2 regions of the Rhizobium sp. NZLR10 genome follow, and region 1 is predicted to be linked to the other one. Evidence: predicted binding sites of a transcription regulator. Region 1 holds the regulator's gene; the other holds the start of a gene.
What was found. The regulator LexA, encoded in region 1, represses DNA repair genes until DNA is damaged. The targets are predictions, from matches to a motif close to TGTTCNNNNTGTGTTCNG.

Region 1 (10,607 bases):
GGCGAAAGCCGGTCTTGCCGGAATCGCGGTGGAGGCCGGCCGCTCACTGGTGCTCGACCGTGCCGCCGTCATCAAGGCTGCCGATGAGGCCGGACTCTTTGTCTGCGGCATCGATCGTGGGCTGCCGGCATGGGGGCTCGAATGAACGGGGCGCCGCTGAAGATCGCCGTCATTGCCGGTGAGGTCTCGGGTGATCTGCTCGGTGCTGATCTCATCGCTGCCCTGAAGCGGATTCATGCCGGCCCGGTGGAGCTTGTCGGCGTCGGCGGCGAGGGGTTGCAGGCCGAGGGCCTGAGATCCCTGTTCGATTTCTCCGAGCTGTCGATCATGGGCATCACCCAGGTGCTGAGCCGGCTGCCAAAGCTCTATACCCTGATCCGCCAGACGACCGCCGCCATCATCGCTGCAAAGCCTGACATTCTCCTCATTATCGACAGCCCGGATTTCACCCATCGCGTCGCCAAGCGGGTCCGCACCGCGCTGCCGGACCTGCCTGTCGTCAATTATGTCTGTCCGAGCGTCTGGGCCTGGAAGGAATATCGCGCCACGCGCATGCTTGCCTATGTCGATCATGTGCTCGCCGTCCTGCCCTTCGAGCCGGCAACGATGCAGCGCCTCAACGGCCCGGCAACCACCTATGTCGGTCATCGCCTGACCGCCGACCCTGCGCTGTTGGAAACCCGGCGCCTGCGCGCCGGCAGGCAGCCCGGCAACGGCCCGATCCTTCTTCTGCCCGGCTCACGCTCCTCCGAAATTCAGAAGCTCCTGCCGCATTTCGAAGTCGCCGCAAGCGAACTTGCCGCCCGCAATGGGCCGATGCGCTTTATTCTGCCGACGGTGACGCACAGGCAAGCGCTGGTTCGCCAATTGACGGCAGCATGGGAAGTAAAGCCGGAGATCGTGGTCGGCGCGGAAGCAAAATGGCAGGCCTTCGCTGAAGCCGATGCAGCCATGGCGGCATCCGGAACTGTCATTCTTGAACTGGCGCTTGCCGATGTTCCCGTCGTCTCCGCCTACAAGGTCGACTGGATCATGCGTCTGCTGACATCGGGCATCAAGACCTGGACAGGCGCGCTGCCAAACCTGATTGCCGATTACGCGGTCGTGCCGGAATACCTGAACGATATCGTTCGCGGCGCAAGTTTCGCACGCTGGATAGAAAGACTGTCAGCCGATACCTACCAGCTCAAGGCGATGAAGGAAGGTTATGATCTTATCTGGCAGCGCATGCAGACCGAAAAACCGCCCGGCGAACATGCCGCCGAAATCCTTCTCGACGTGCTGAAAAAGAAAAAACCCGGTCGCTTCTGAGGTGACCGGGTTTTTCGTTGGTTGGGGAAGCGATCAGCGCTTCGAAACCGGAATGTAGTCACGCTTCGGTTCGCCGACATAGAGCTGGCGCGGACGGCCGATGCGCTGCTCCGGATCCTCGATCATCTCGTTCCACTGCGCGATCCAGCCGACGGTGCGGGCAAGCGCGAAGAGCACGGTGAACATCGTCGTGGGGAAGCCCAGCGCCTTCAGCGTGATGCCGGAATAGAAGTCGATGTTCGGATAGAGCTTCTTTTCGATGAAATATTCGTCGGTGAGCGCGATGCGCTCAAGCTCCATCGCCACTTCGAGCAACGGATCGTCCTTGATGCCGAGTTCGCCGAGCACCTCATGCGTCGTCTTCTGCATGATCTTGGCGCGCGGATCATAGTTCTTGTAGACGCGGTGACCGAAGCCCATCAGGCGGAACGGATCGTTCTTGTCCTTGGCGCGGGCGATATATTCTGGAATGTGGTCGACTGAGCCGATCTCATGCAGCATGTTGAGCGCTGCTTCGTTGGCGCCGCCATGCGCAGGCCCCCAGAGGCAGGCGATGCCGGCTGCGATGCAGGCGAACGGATTGGCGCCCGACGAACCGGCGAGACGCACGGTCGAAGTCGAGGCGTTCTGCTCGTGATCGGCATGCAGGATGAAGATCCGATCCATGGCGCGGGCAAGCACCGGATTGACCACATATTCTTCGCAAGGCACGGCAAAACACATGCGCAGGAAGTTCGAGGCGTAGTCGAGATCGTTCTTCGGATAAACGAAGGGCTGGCCGATATGGTATTTGTAAGCCATGGCCGCAAGCGTCGGCATCTTGGCGATCATGCGCAGGCTGGCGACCATGCGCTGGTGCGGATCGGTGATGTCGGTTGAGTCATGATAGAAAGCCGACAGTGCGCCGACGCAGCCGCACATGACGGCCATCGGATGGGCGTCACGGCGGAAGCCGGTGAAGAACCGGCTCATCTGCTCGTGCACCATGGTGTGGTGCGTGACGCGATAATCGAAATCTTTCTTCTGTACGGTGGTCGGCAGTTCGCCGTAGAGAAGCAGATAGCAGACCTCGAGGAAGTCGCCATGCTCGGCCAGTTGCTCGATCGGATAGCCGCGATGCAGCAGCACACCTTCGTCGCCGTCGATGTAGGTGATTTTCGATTCACAGGATGCGGTCGAGGTGAAACCCGGATCGTACGTGAAGGAAGCCGTGTTCTTGTAAAGGGCACCGATATCGATGACGCTCGGGCCGATCGTGCCGCTTTTGACGGCTAGGTCGACAGATTTGTCACCGATTTTTATTGTAGCGCTTTGATCCGTCATGCTGATCCTCCGAAATGGCGGTGGCGCCATAAAAGCGCCATAGGGGTTAAGCGTCCTTACCGATAGCTATATGATCGTGAAGCTAATGCCAAGTTACCGTGCCGGCATTTTGTGCATTGCGGTATCACCTTTTAGGCACTGCAGCGATGAGCCCCGTGCATATCGGAAGCCAATGATTCGCTTAGTGTTTTGGCGCTGGCGATTTTCCCTCATATTTCAATCGATTATCCTTGCCGGATTTGACTAGAGAATGCATTCTGGCCGTCTTCGCGGGTGACCTTGGGCGGCACATGCAGGAAGTGACGACAGTCGAATTGCGGCCGGAAGCAGGCGCCGGCTCAGCCGGTCCCTCCGGTTTTTCGCCGCCTATCGTGGTGATACGGCCGACCAGGACGCAGTCGACGACATCTTTGCGCCACCGGCTGCTCGCCGCAGCCCGGCAATCGATTGGCGCCGGCATGCGCATGCTGGGCGAGGAGGCGGATCATGGCCGCTTGCTGCTTTTTTCGCCGGTGTTTCTCGGCGCCGGGGCGGCCTTCTGGTTTGTTGCGGCATCCGAATTTCCGCTTGTTGCATCGCTGCTCTCTCTGTTGGTGCTGACGATCGCGGTTCTCATCGTCGGCCGCAGCCGGGCGGCATTGCGGGCGACGCTGCTGGCGCCTGCACTCGTGGCCGGCGGCATGCTCTGCGCACAATTCGAGAGCTGGCGGGCTTCGACGGTGATCCTCGATTCCTCGGTGACGACGACAGTGACCGGCCGAGTCGAGCGGCGAGAAGGCGACGGCCGTGGGCGCTGGCGCTACATTCTTGCCGTCACCGGCACGGAGGCGCCGGAGTTGAAGCGGCCGCCGGGACGCATAACCGCGATCGTCCGCGGCGCCGACATGCCTTTCGACATCGGCGACCTCATCACCGGCAGGGCACGACTGACGCCGCCGGCAGGCCCCGCACTTCCCGAGCTCAACGACTTCTCCTTCGGTGCCTATTTCGATGGCATCGGCGCCAACGGCTTCTTCTACGGTGCGCCAGAGAAGGATCTGGAGGCGGGTCCGCAGGCTGCCAGATCGACATCGGCAGCTCTGCTGGAATGGCTTTACCGCCTGCGCAGTAGCATTGGCGACCGCATACGATCGATCCTGCCCGGCGACACCGGCGCTTTTGCCGCTGCTTTGGTGACCGACGAGCGACGCGCCATCTCGAATGCGACGACGGAGGCGCTGCGCCAGTCCGGCCTTGCTCATATTGTCGCGATCTCCGGCCTCAACATGGCGCTGTCGGCCGGCATCTTCTTCGTCGGCTTCCGGATGCTGCTCAGCCTTTTTCCGGGCGTCGCTCAGGCCTATCCGACAAAGAAGATCGCCGCCGCCGGCGCGCTCAGCGCCGTCACCGCCTACTACCTGATTTCCGGCTTCGGGGTCTCGGCCGAACGTGCCTTCATCATGATGGCGATCATGCTGGTCGCCGTCTTCTTCGACCGGCCGTCGATCAGCCTGCGCAATGTCGTTCTCTCGGCGCTCGTCATCATCGCCATTTCGCCGTCCGAAGTCTTGGGCCCGAGCTTCCAGATGTCCTTTGCCGCGACATTGGCACTCGTATCGGGTTATCAACTGTGGAAGGACCGGCGCGTCCGCGAAAACGCCTTGCTGAAACTGCCGGTCTTCCGACCGGTCGTTGCCGTCGCCGGCTTCTTCGGCGGCGTCTTCCTGACCTCGCTGATCGGCGGTTTTTCCACGGCGCTGTTTTCGATCGAACATTTTCATCGCCTGACCGCTTACGGGCTGCCGGCAAATCTCGCGACGATGCCGATCATCTCCTTCATCGTCATGCCGGCCGGGCTGCTGGCGATGTTGCTCATGCCGTTCGGTCTGGACGTTCCGCTCTGGAAGGTGGTCGGCCTCGGCCTCGACCTGGTGATTGCGGTCGCCAAAACGGTGTCCGGTTGGGGCGGTGATATCGGCATCGGCCGCTTGCCGGCTTGGTATTTCGCTGTCGCCGTGGCCGGCTTTCTGCTGCTGACGCTGCTGCGCACCCGGCTGCGCCATATCGGCACATCGATTATCGCCGTCTCTACGCTCGGCGTGCTGCTTCTGCCGCTTCCCCGGGCGCCGGATCTGGTGATTTCGGAGGATGGCAGTCTCGTCGCAGTGGTCGCGGCTGCGGCAATCGCTTCCAACCGCGAAAACCCGCCGGATTTCATCTTCGATCAGTGGCAGAGAGCACTTGTCCTGCCGACGCATTTCCCGCCGAAAATGCTGGATGGTCCCGCTGTCCCGCCGGAGGGAGACGACCGCCGCGTCAGGCTTTCCCGCGATCAGCAGAATGAAGCGAGGGCGGCGATGCGGGCGGCTGTCGCCGGTGGTGAAGCAAACCGCTTTTCCTGCGTCAAAAAGGCCTGGTGCACATCAAGGCTCGGCAATGGTCATGTGGTTGCCGTCATCGACAACGCTGCCTATCTCGGTCCGGCTTGCGACGCGGCGGATATCGTCGTGACGTCGGTCCGCCTGCGGTTCAACAGCTGCCGATCAGGAGCGACGCTCTTTACCGGTGAGACGCTGCGCAGGACTGGCTCCGTCGAGCTGCGCTTCGCCGATGCCGGCCTGGAGGTCGTGACCGCATTCGAAACCCTGTCGCGCCCATGGAAGCGCCATCGCGCCTATGACTGGCGCAGCAACAGTTTTGCCGAATCCGGCCTCTCCAATGTCAGTGATAGCGGCGAATGAGGCCGACGAGCTTGCCCTGCACCTTGACGCGGTCCGGCCCGAAAATCCGGGTCTCATAAGCCGGATTGGCAGCCTCCAGCGCGATCGAGGCGCCCTTGCGGCGGAAACGTTTGAGCGTCGCTTCTTCGTCATCGACCAGGGCAACGACAATGTCGCCGGGACTTGCGGTGCTGCCGTTGCGGATGATTACCGTGTCGCCGTCGAAGATGCCGGCGTCGATCATCGAATCGCCCTTGACCTCCAGCGCATAATGTTCGCCGGAGCCGAGCATGTCTGCGGGAACGACGATGTCGTGGGTGTTATTCTGGATCGCCGAGATCGGAACGCCGGCAGCGATCCGGCCCATGACCGGCACGGAGACGGAGTTGCCGTTATCGGCGACCGGTTTTGCAGGAGCGGGGGCGGCGACCGGCTGCGGCTTGCCGAGGCTGCCCTCGATGACGCTTGGCGAAAAGCCGCGCCGGGGCTGGATGCTCGGGCTGTAGGCCTCCGGAAGCTTGATGACCTCGAGCGCCCGGGCGCGGTTCGGTAGGCGGCGAATGAAGCCACGCTCTTCAAGCGCTGTGATCAAACGATGAATGCCGGATTTCGAGGCCAGATCCAGGGCATCCTTCATTTCGTCGAAAGAGGGCGGAATGCCGGATTCCTTCATGCGCTCATGAATGAAAAGCAGGAGCTCCTGTTGTTTGCGCGTGAGCATCGACGTGTGACCCCTTGATTGAAACAAATCCAGAACAGAACACTATATGTTCCATATGTGTTCCGCAAGTAGCTAAATTTCCGTAAAACTTGCCGCCAACTCGTTGAGTTTTTTATTTTCATTCGCCGGATTGGCGCACATGTCTTGCATTGAAGGTGGCGCTGTCGCACCCTCTTGCGTTTCAGGGAGGGATATCATGAACGAGCACTCGGCCAAACCGCACCCGCTGGATCATGTCGTGCTGCCCGTTGTCAATATCGACCTGGCGCGCGAAAGGCTCGGCAAGCTTGGCTTCACCGTTGCCGCCGATGCCCGCCATCCCTTCGGAACGGAGAATGCCTGCGTCTTCTTTGCCGACAAGACCTATCTGGAGCCGCTCGGTATCGCCAGCCGCGAGGAGAGCGAGGCATCGGCGCGGCAAGGCAATGTCTTCACCGCCCGCAATCGGGCCTTCCGCTTCCGCTGTGGCGAGGAGGGGCTTTCGGCGGTGGCGTTCGGCACCGGGGATGCCGGCCGCGCTCATCGGAGCTTCGTCGGCAGCGGATCGAGCGCCGGCGACATGCTGCAGTTCAGCCGGCCGATGAAAATGCCGGACGGTTCCGAGACCATGGCCGGCTTCAAGCTGGCCTTTGCCGCTGAGTTGCGCGCGCCGGATTTCTTCCTCTTCTGTGTTGAGCGCATCAATCCTCTGCCGGCCGATCGCGGTGCGCTAGAGACGCATGCCAATGGCGTCACCGGCATTGCCGAGATCGCGCTTTGCGCGCCGGACCCCTCTGCATTCGCCGCCTTCGTCAGCCTTGCAACGGCGCAATCGGCCGTCGAGAAAACCGGTTTCGGCGTTAATATCGCGGCGCCGAATGCGAAAATCAGCCTGATGACGCCGGAAGGGCTGGAGGCCTATTTCGAGATCGCCGTCGCATCCGCCGACCGCGGCCTGCGCGGCCGGGCTATCCTCTTTGCCGTCACCGATCTTGCCGTGACAGAAGCGCATTTGGCTGCTAACGGAGTGACCTACACGCGCAAGAACAATCGCATTCTGGTGAAGCCCGCGCCCGGGCAGGGCACGCTCTTCGCCTTCGAGGAAACACGATGAGCACTGATACGAATTCCGAAGTCAGGATCGGCGAGGGCGCAGGCCAGGTCACATTTTCCAATACCGGCCGCCTGTCGCTGATTGCCGGCCCTTGCCAGATGGAGAGCCGCGACCACGCCTTCATGGTTGCCGGCACACTGAAGGAGCTTTGCGCCAAACTCGGCATCGGTCTCGTCTACAAGAGCTCCTTCGATAAGGCAAACCGCACCTCGCTCTCTGCCGAACGCGGCATCGGGCTTGAAAAGGGCATGCAGATCTTCGCCGACCTGAAGAAGGAGTTCGGTTTTCCCGTCCTGACCGACGTCCACACCGCCGAGCAATGCGCCGCGGTGGCAAAAGTGGTCGATGTCCTGCAGATCCCGGCTTTCCTCTGCCGCCAGACCGACCTTCTGATCGCCGCCGCCGAGACCGGCCGCGCCGTCAATGTCAAGAAGGGCCAGTTCCTCGCTCCCTGGGATATGAAAAACGTCCTGAAGAAGCTCAATGCCAGCGGCAATCCGAACGTGCTGCTGTGCGAACGCGGCGCCTCCTTCGGTTATAACACTTTGGTCTCCGACATGCGCTCGCTGCCGATCATGGCGTCGATGGGCGCGCCGGTTGTTTTCGATGCAACGCATTCCGTGGCGCAGCCGGGCGGGCAGGGCGATTCCTCCGGTGGTCAGCGGGAATTTGTGGAAACGCTGGCGCGCGCAGCGGTGGCGACCGGTATCGCCGGCGTGTTCGTCGAAACCCATCAGGACCCCGACAACGCACCGTCCGACGGCCCGAACATGGTCTATCTCAAAGACATGCCGCGGCTTTTGGAAAAGCTGCTCGCCTTCGATGCTGTCGCCAAGGGCTGACAGTCAAAAGCCTGACATGTTCGTGCTATAGCGACGTTCAGACATGCAGGTCGAGGGTGTCGCAATGCGCCATTGTAATTTGCACGCCTTCGATTATGACAGGCTTCGAACGATTGATCACCCACCGAGCAGGAAGAACCCATGACTGCAATCACCGATATCATCGCCCGCGAGATTCTCGATAGCCGTGGCAACCCCACCGTCGAAGTTGATGTCTATCTCGAAGACGGCAGCATGGGCCGCGCGGCCGTTCCCTCGGGCGCTTCGACCGGCGCGCATGAGGCGGTCGAGCTGCGCGACGGCGGCAAGCGCTACCTCGGCAAGGGTGTGCAAAAGGCGGTCGATGCCGCCAACACCGAGATCTTCGACGCGATCGGCGGCATCGATGCCGAAAACCAGATCCAGATCGACAACATCATGATCGAGCTCGACGGCACGCCGAACAAGTCGCGCCTCGGCGCCAACGCCATTCTCGGCGTATCGCTGGCCGTCGCCAAGGCTGCCGCCCAGGCCTCCGGCCTGCCGCTCTACCGTTATGTCGGCGGCGCGTCCGCGTGCCTGCTTCCGGTTCCGATGATGAACATCATCAACGGCGGCGCCCATGCCGACAATCCTATCGATTTCCAGGAATTCATGATCCTGCCGGTCGGCGCCGATACGATCGCTGAAGCCGTACGCATGGGTTCGGAAGTCTTCCATACGCTCCGCAAGGAACTGGCCGCGCAGGGCCACAACACCAATGTCGGCGACGAAGGCGGTTTTGCACCCGGCCTGAAGAGCGCGCCCGAGGCTCTCGACTTCATCATGAAGTCGATCGAGAAAGCCGGCTATACACCGGGCGACGACATGTGCCTCGGCCTTGACTGCGCCTCGACGGAATTCTTCAAGGACGGCAAGTACGTTCTTGAAGGCGAGGGCCGCACGCTCGAATCGGGCGCCATGGCCGAATATCTGGCCGAACTCGCTGCTAAGTACCCGATCATCTCGATCGAGGACGGCATGGCCGAAGACGACTGGGACGGCTGGAAGACGCTGACCGACTTGGCCGGCAAGAAGACCCAGCTCGTCGGCGACGATCTCTTCGTCACCAACTCCGCTCGTCTTCGCGACGGCATTCGCATGGGCGTCGCCAATTCGATCCTCGTCAAGGTCAACCAGATCGGCTCGCTGACGGAAACGCTCGACGCCGTCAACACGGCGCACAAGGCAGCCTATACCGCCGTCATGTCCCACCGCTCCGGCGAAACCGAAGATTCGACCATCGCCGACCTCGCGGTCGCCACCAACTGCGGCCAGATCAAGACCGGCTCACTGTCGCGTTCCGACCGCCTCGCCAAGTACAACCAGCTGATCCGCATCGAGGAGGGCCTGGGCCCGCAGGCTCAGTATGCCGGCCGCTCGATCATCCGCGCCTGATCGAATCTGATTTTCAAACGGCTTGAGCCCGCGCCTCTCCGGCGCGGGTTTTTTGTTGCCCGTCTTTACGGTCAATGAACGGTTAATCTCTGCGCGTTATGCTGAACGAATTGGTAATGCGTTCAAGAGCATGCGTGTATGTGGACAAAGCATCATAAGAAGAGAAAGTTCGGCCGCTTCGTCATTCCGGCCATGACGGTCGCCTTCCTTTCCTATTTCGGTTATCATTGCATTCATGGCGATTACGGCCTGCGCGCAACAGAGACGTTCGAGCATCAGCGTGTCGCGCGTGAAAAAGAGCTTGCGATCTTGAAGGCGAAGCGCGAACATCTGGAAAATCAGGTCGCGCTGCTGAGTGACGGCTCGCTCGACAAGGATATGCTGGACGAAAAAGCGCGCTATCAGCTCAACATGTCGCGCGCGGACGAGATCGTCATATTCAACCATTATTCCAATTAACTGAAATCAGGTTAATTGGTATTTCCGAAATGTAATCAACTGTTTAGTGCTGAATATGAGCCATGCAATTATGGCATTGCTGTGGTCATCTTTCTTCCCTATGGTACGCGCCACCAAGAACCGACAAACCCATAGGGAGGGTTGAATGGCGCCGCGAAAGACCGCGACCGTTTCCAGCCGCAAAACTGCAGCAAAACCGGCAGCCAAAGCATCGAATGGAGGCCCGGTAGCCGACTTCGATCGCGATGAAGAGCTCAAGGCCTATCGCGAGATGCTGATGATCCGCCGCTTCGAGGAGAAGGCCGGCCAACTTTACGGCATGGGCTTCATCGGCGGCTTTTGCCACCTCTACATCGGTCAGGAAGCTGTCGTCGTCGGCATGCAGATGGCGCAGAAGGAAGGCGACCAGGTCATCACCGCCTATCGCGACCACGGCCACATGCTGGCAACCGGCATGGAAGCGCGCGGCGTCATGGCGGAACTGACCGGGCGCCGCAGCGGCTATTCCCACGGGAAGGGCGGCTCGATGCACATGTTCTCGAAAGAAAAGCATTTCTACGGCGGTCACGGCATCGTCGGTGCCCAGGTTTCACTCGGAACCGGTCTTGCCTTTGCCAACCATTACCGCGGCAACGGCAATGTCTCGATCGCCTATTTCGGCGACGGCGCCGCCAACCAGGGCCAGGTCTACGAGAGCTTCAACATGGCGGCCCTCTGGAAGCTGCCGATCGTCTATATCGTCG
Region 2 (6,993 bases), on a different contig from region 1:
GCTTGGGAGGCAAGCACGCTTCCGGCAGGTTGTCAGTGACGTATCGGCTTTAACGCCGGATTTCAAGGATAAACGACCTGCAAAAGCCGCCGCCGCAGACAGAGTTTTCTAATCCTCGTCCGACATCAGCCTGTCGATTGCCCGTCTTTCCTTTTTGGTCGGACGGCCGGTGCCGGTCGCCCGGATCGCCTGCTCGTAGGGCGTGAGACGTTTTGCCTCATCGGGCGGCGGCGACAGGTCTTCGTAAAGCAGTCGTGCCTCCTCGTAGGGCCCTCGCCGCTCGCCGGCGAGGCGCACGAGAAGAACGAGATCGCGCCGCTCCAGCGTCATCTCGATACGGTCGCCCGGCTTGACCATCTGGCTCGGATGCTTGCAGCGCTCGCCGTTGATGCGCACGTGGCCCGATTGGATGTGGCTCTGCGCCAGCGAGCGCGACTTCGCCATGCGCGCGAAGAACAGCCACTTATCGATGCGCTGGCGCGAACCGCTTGTCGGCTGGGTCTCCCCGCTCATGACTACTTCTTCATCTGCTCCTTGAGAGCCGCGAGCTTGGCGAAAGGTGAATCCGGATCGATCGGCTTTTCCTTGCGCGGCGGCTTGGCCTCGAAGCGCAAAGGCTGCGAACCGCCGCGATTGTTGTTGCGATCGTTGCGGTCATTTCGCTCGCCGCGATCCTTGCGGTCCTGCCGGTCGCTGCGCGGCTGGTCGCCCCGTGGTTGGTTGCGATCGCCTCTTGCCTGCTGCGGCCGGCCGCCATCGCGATTGCCGCCGTCCTTGCCGCGGTTTTGACGATTGTTGTCGCGGCTTTCGCCGCCTTCACCACCGCCCGGCCGGCGATTGCGGTCGCCGCGCTCCTGGTTCTGACCGCGCTCCTGGCCCTGGCCGCCACGGCGTTCGCCATGCCCGCCGCGCGCCTGGCGCTGATTGTCGTTGCGGCCGCCGAGGCGCCACAGAAGAACCGGCTTCGGTTCCGCCGGCTCGCCGGCTTCCCCGGAAGCGGATGCCGCTTCCTCGGGAGTCAATACCGCTTCCACAGACGCGGAAGCCGCATCTGTGGGAACGGAGGCTTCCGCCAGAGCGGACGTCTCGATCGCTTCATCAGGAGCGGGGGTTTCGACCGCTTCTGCCACAGCCGTGTCGACGTCAGCCGAAACCGCCTCGGTTGCCGATGGCTCGGCGGCAATCTCGTCCGCTGCCCCGTCGGCGTCGTCGTGATCGGCCTTTTCCGCCTCGTCCGCGGGCGTTTCGGCGGCGGCAGCCGGTGCCGAAACCGCATCCTGCGTCGCAAGATGTGCCGATGCCTCTTCCGCCTTCACGGCATCGGCGCGATAACCGAGGCCCTTGAGGATTTCTTCCATGTCTTCGAGCGTCGCACCGAGGATCGACAGCATGGCTGTCGTCGTCGTGAAGCGGCGGCCGTCATAGGCGCCTTCCGGACGGTTGTTCTGACCCGGCTTCCACTGCAGCAGCGGACGGATGATATCGGCAAGCCGTTCGAGGATGTCGATGCGCACGGCACGCTTGCCGAGGAACCGGAAGCCGGCAAGCTTGTAGAACATCCGCTCGAAACTCGGATCGGTGACGACGGAGGTACGGCCGGCGGCAAGCACCGGAATGAGATCGCCGTAGCCCGGTTTGTCCAAACCGTCGTTCTTCAGCGCCCAGAGCAGGGTGATGAGCTCGGCCGGCGCCGGCTTCAGAAGTGCCGGAACGAAAATATGATAAGCCCCGAAACGCACGCCGTAACGGCGCATGGAGGCTCGCGCCTCCTGGTCGAGTGACTTCACTTCCTCGGTCACGTCGCGGCGGAACAGCACGCCGAGATTCTCCACGAGCTGGAAGGCCAGCCCCTTGGCAAGACCCTGCAGGTCCTCGGCGCGCGACAGATCATCGAGCGGCTTCAGCACCGTGCTAATATGATGATTGACGAAGCGCTCGATCCGGGCGGCGACATGATCGCGGGCATTGCCCGTCAACTGCTCGTCGGCCAACAGAATCACGCGCGGACGCATGATGTGATCGCTGCCCGAAAGCCGCGCCACCGGGTCGCCGATCCAACGGATCAACCCATCCGAGCCGATCGCCAGGTCGCTGTTGCCCGCGGCATGGATTCGAGCCGCACGGGCCTCGAATTCGAGCGCGAGCGCTTTCTGCGACGCAGCCTGAACCGCCTTGGCGTCCGGCCCGTCCGTTCCCGTCACCGGCGTGAAACGGAATCCGCTCAATTGCCCTACATGATGTCCTTCAACGAAGACATCGCCATTCACACTGATTTCAGCTTCCAGCATCGCATTCTCTCTCAGGCGCTTCATGAGCACAGATGTCCTGCGATCAACAAAGCGTTTCGTCAACCTTTCATGTAACGCGTCGGACAATCGATCTTCGATTTCCCGCGTCTTTTCCTGCCAGTGTGTCGGATCGGCAAGCCAACCCGGCCGATTCGAAACATAGGTCCAGGTTCTTATCTGCGCGATTCGCGCCGAAAGCGTGTCAATTTCCCCATCTGTCCGATCGGAGCGATGAACCTGCTCCGCGAGAAACTGCTCGTTCACCGTGCCATAGCGGACGAGATCGGAAAAGAGGGTCGAGATAAGATCGGCATGTTGTGCCGGGGTGATACGCCTATAGTCGGGAAGCGCGCAAGCCTCCCAGAGTTTTTCGACGCGGGCAGGCCTGTCGGCAAGACCGACGATCTCGGGGTAGCGCGAAAGCTGTTCGAGCGCCTGCTGGTCGACCGCAGGCAGCGCCCGCGTCAGCCCCGGCACGCGCGGCCCTGCCTCGAGGCTGGCGCGCAGCGATGGAATCGAGGAGAAGTCCATCTCGGTCGTCCGCCACTGCAAAACCTTGACGTTGTCGAATTCATGCCCCTCGATGCGCTGCACCAGCTCTTCGTCGAACGGCGAAACCTGTCCGGTGACGCCGAAGGTACCGTCTCGCACGTGCCGCCCGGCGCGCCCAGCGACCTGACCGAGTTCACCCGGATTGAGATTGCGGAACTGGTAGCCGTCGAATTTCCGGTCCTGGGCGAAGGCAACGTGATCGACATCGAGGTTGAGGCCCATGCCGATCGCATCGGTCGCCACCAGATATTCGACATCGCCCGCCTGATAAAGTGCCACCTGCGCGTTGCGGGTGCGCGGGCTGAGCGCGCCAAGCACGACGGCCGCACCGCCGCGCTGCCGGCGTATGAGCTCGGCGATGGCATAGACCTCGTCGGCCGAGAAGGCAACGATGGCCGAGCGCTGCGGCAACCGAGTGATTTTCTTCTGCCCGGCGTAAAAAAGATGCGAAAGCCGCGGCCGCTCGACGATATTGATGCCGGGCAGAAGCTGCAGCAGGATCGGCCGCATCGTCGCCGCGCCGAGCAGCAGCGTTTCCTCACGGCCGCGAAGATGCAGGATGCGGTCGGTGAAGATATGGCCGCGTTCGAGATCGCCGGCGAGCTGCACCTCGTCGATCGCGACGAAGGCGGCCTTGGTCTCGCGCGGCATCGCCTCAACGGTGCAGACCGAAAAACGCGCATTGGGCGGCGAAATCTTTTCCTCGCCGGTAACCAGCGCCACATTCTGGACGCCGACCTTTTCCACCACCCGCGTATAGACCTCGCGCGCCAGCAGCCTGAGCGGCAGGCCGATCACGCCGCTCCCATGCGCGACCATGCGCTCGATGGCATAATGGGTCTTGCCGGTATTGGTCGGCCCGAGCACCGCGGTCACACCGCGTCCACTCAGAATAGTCGGCTGCGAAGTCAGAATCATGGGTCCATGCAAATGAGGGCGGGCGCCCCCAGGAAAATCTTGGCTTCTCATGGAAGCTAGAGAACACATGGACAGCTGTCACCGCAAACGCAAGGGCAGATTTCAAATTGCTTCTGGGATTACGACCTTTGCGAGTCTTGCGGAACACCCGAATTTCCGATTCGGAACAGCGTGAGAACGAATCAGCGACGAATCGCTGACTCGCGCTGATTCAGCTTTTGTTCACGGCTAAGTATTGATTTTGAATCAGTTTTTCCCACTAGATGCTGAATCGCTGGACTCCCTCCCCTTTTGTATTTCGCTGTCGTAGAAGACGAGTCTGTCCTGCGACGAACAATCGAAAATTGCGCCCGTAATTAACCTGTCGACCAAAGCCCGAACAAATCGGCGACGAATCGCCGACTGTATTGGTTTCGCCTTCTGTTCACGGCAATATCTGGTGGCCGGATTTCAATCGGCGCGCTAAATGCGGATCGGTAGCGGATGTCCCGTTCCGCCTCGTCGTGTTGGCGTTAAGCTTTAGCAAGGCGGATTCAGATGCGGTTAACTCGGGATGGTCAATGGCGGCGCACCGATCAAAAACGGAACGAATCGCTGACGAATCGGCGACATCGGGACTTTCTCGCTTTGTTCACCGCAACATATTGTATTTAAACGCCTTTTTAACCATACGAGCAAATTTCCGATAGGCGGAGGTCAGGACGCATGACATTTCCTGGCTTAACCGGGAACAAAAATCGCCAATACGTGTTTCTCGTCCATTCAAATTGCCGATGAAATGAAGGAAACACACCATGCTTGGCACAATACTTCTTGTTATCCTCATTCTGCTCTTGATCGGAGCATTGCCGAATTGGGGTTATAGCCGTGGCTGGGGCTATGGACCTTCCGGCGGTTTGGGGCTAGTTCTCGTGATTATCATTATTCTTGTACTCATGGGCCGCGTCTAAAGGCCAACAAACCTGGGGAGTTACGACATGATGAAGAAGATTGTTCTTATTGGTGCGCTCGTTGGCGCTCTGGCATCCTGCACAGCGACCGAGCAAGGTACCGCGATCGGCGCCGGCACCGGTGCGGTCATCGGCGGTGTTGTCACCAACAGCTGGGGTGGTGCTGCGGTCGGCGCCGTTGCCGGCGGTCTGACCGGCGCTCTCATCGGCCACTCGGTCGAACGCCGCGGCTACTGCGTCTATCGCGACCGTTACGGCCGCCGCTACGAGGCCCGTTGCTGATCGGCAAAAAGCATATCGGACTCCCAACGGGCGCTTCGGCGCCCGTTTTTCTTTGCTGCTCGCGCGGGCATGGGGCATGAAATAAGCAAGAGCGCATCCGACGGGACGCGCTCTTGCTTCAATCCACCGCTGATCTACTCGGAAAGTCACGCATGTCGTAATCGCAAACGACAATACAGTTTTGCGAGATGTACTTTAGGCGAAGAACTGCCCGCCATTGGCCGTCAGCGTCGAACCTGTGATGAAGCCGGCATCGTCGGAGGCGAGGAAGGTGACGCATCGCGCGATCTCTTCCGGCTCGCCGAGACGGCCGACGGGGATCTGCGGGATGATGCGTTCGTTCAGCACCTTTTCCGGCACGGCAAGCACCATTTCCGTTCCGATATAACCGGGACAGATGGCGTTGACGGTGATGTTCTTGGCCGCGCCTTCCTGGGCCAGCGCCTTGGTGAAGCCAAGATCGCCCGCCTTGGCTGCCGAATAATTCACCTGACCCATCTGGCCTTTCTGGCCGTTGATCGAGGAGATGTTGACGATCCGGCCGAAGCTGCGGTCGCGCATGCCGGTCCAGACCTGATGCGTCATGTTGAACAGACCGGTGAGGTTGGTATTGATCACCTCGTGCCATTGCTGCGGCGTCATCTTGTGGAACATCGCGTCACGGGTAATGCCGGCATTGTTGACGAGGATTTCGACCGGCCCGATCTCGCTTTCGATCCTGGCAATCCCCTCGCCGCAAGCGAGGTAATCCGAAACATCCCATTTGAACACCGGGACGCCGGTAACGTCATGGAAGGCTTTGGCCTTCTCGTCGTTGCCGGCATAATTGGCAGCAACCCTGTATCCGGCATTTTTCAACGCCATGGATATGGCCGCGCCGATTCCACGCGTACCCCCGGTGACCACAGCCACTCTGCTCATGTTCCGCTCCCTTTTTGTTTTTGCCCCGCCTTGTGGCGAGATTTTCAATCAATGACGGATCGTATGCTACTTTAAAGCGCTTCGAAGCACATGGCGACGCCCATGCCGCCGCCGATGCAAAGAGTTGCAAGGCCCTTCTTGGCGCCGCGGCGCTTCATTTCGAACAACAGCGTATTGAGAACGCGCGCGCCGGAAGCGCCGATCGGATGGCCGATGGCGATCGCCCCGCCGTTGACGTTGACGATCGCAGGATCCCATCCGAGATCCTTGGTGACGGCGCAGGCTTGCGCTGCAAAAGCCTCATTGGCCTCGACGAGATCGAGATCGCCGACCGACCAGCCGGCCTTTTCGAGCGCCTTGCGGGAAGCCGGGATCGGGCCAGTGCCCATGATCTGCGGATCGACGCCCGCCGTTGCCCAGGAAACGATGCGGGCGAGCGGCTGGATGCCGCGCCGGACCGCCTCCGCTTCGCTCATCAGCACCGCTGCGGCCGCACCGTCATTGAGGCCGGACGCATTCGCGGCCGTAACGGTGCCCTCCTTATCGAAGGCCGGGCGCAGCTTGCCCATCGCCTCCAGCGTAGCGCCGTGGCGGATATATTCGTCGGCATCGACCGTAACGTCGCCCTTACGCGTCTGGATGATGTAGGGGATGATCTCGTCGGCAAAGCGGCCGGCCTTCTGCGCCGCCTCCGCCTTGTTCTGCGAGGCGACGGCGAACCGATCCTGCTCGTCGCGCGAAAGCTGCCACTGACGCGCGACATTTTCGGCGGTGATCCCCATGTGGTAGCCATGGAAGGCATCGGTCAGGCCGTCCTTGATCATCGTGTCGATCATCTTCGCGTCGCCCATCTTGACGCCGCCGCGCAAATGCATGGCATGCGGCGCCATCGACATGGATTCCTGGCCGCCGGCAACGATGATCTTGGCGTCGCCGTTGGCGATCTGTTGCATGCCGAGCGCGACGGCGCGCAGACCCGAACCGCAGAGCTGATTGACGCCCCAGGCCGTCGCTTCATTCGGAATTCCGGCCTTAATCGCCGCCTGGCGAGCCGGGTTCTGGCCCTCCCCGGCAGCGAGAAC

Region 2: the regulator LexA is predicted to act here: its motif matches at 3,921-3,938, upstream of HJB82_RS12265 (helicase-related protein).

The regions. Positions count from the first base shown of each region.
Region 1 covers NZ_JABDWE010000002.1:213,486-224,092, forward strand. Annotated here, with positions in the region: gene HJB82_RS04270 (LpxI family protein) at 1-145, shown strand, start outside; gene lpxB (lipid-A-disaccharide synthase) at 142-1,311, shown strand; gene gltA (citrate synthase) at 1,345-2,634, opposite strand; gene HJB82_RS04285 (ComEC/Rec2 family competence protein) at 2,925-5,354, shown strand; gene lexA (transcriptional repressor LexA) at 5,335-6,054, opposite strand; gene HJB82_RS04295 (VOC family protein) at 6,251-7,147, shown strand; gene kdsA (3-deoxy-8-phosphooctulonate synthase) at 7,144-7,989, shown strand; gene eno (phosphopyruvate hydratase) at 8,131-9,405, shown strand; gene HJB82_RS04310 (septum formation initiator family protein) at 9,544-9,864, shown strand; gene pdhA (pyruvate dehydrogenase (acetyl-transferring) E1 component subunit alpha) at 10,010-10,607, shown strand, end outside.
Region 2 covers NZ_JABDWE010000007.1:8,063-15,055, reverse strand. Annotated here, with positions in the region: gene HJB82_RS12270 (RNA-binding S4 domain-containing protein) at 109-513, opposite strand; gene HJB82_RS12265 (helicase-related protein) at 516-3,758, opposite strand; gene HJB82_RS12260 (DUF3309 family protein) at 4,553-4,708, shown strand; gene HJB82_RS12255 (YMGG-like glycine zipper-containing protein) at 4,736-4,990, shown strand; gene HJB82_RS12250 (beta-ketoacyl-ACP reductase) at 5,186-5,911, opposite strand; gene HJB82_RS12245 (acetyl-CoA C-acetyltransferase) at 5,983-6,993, opposite strand, start outside.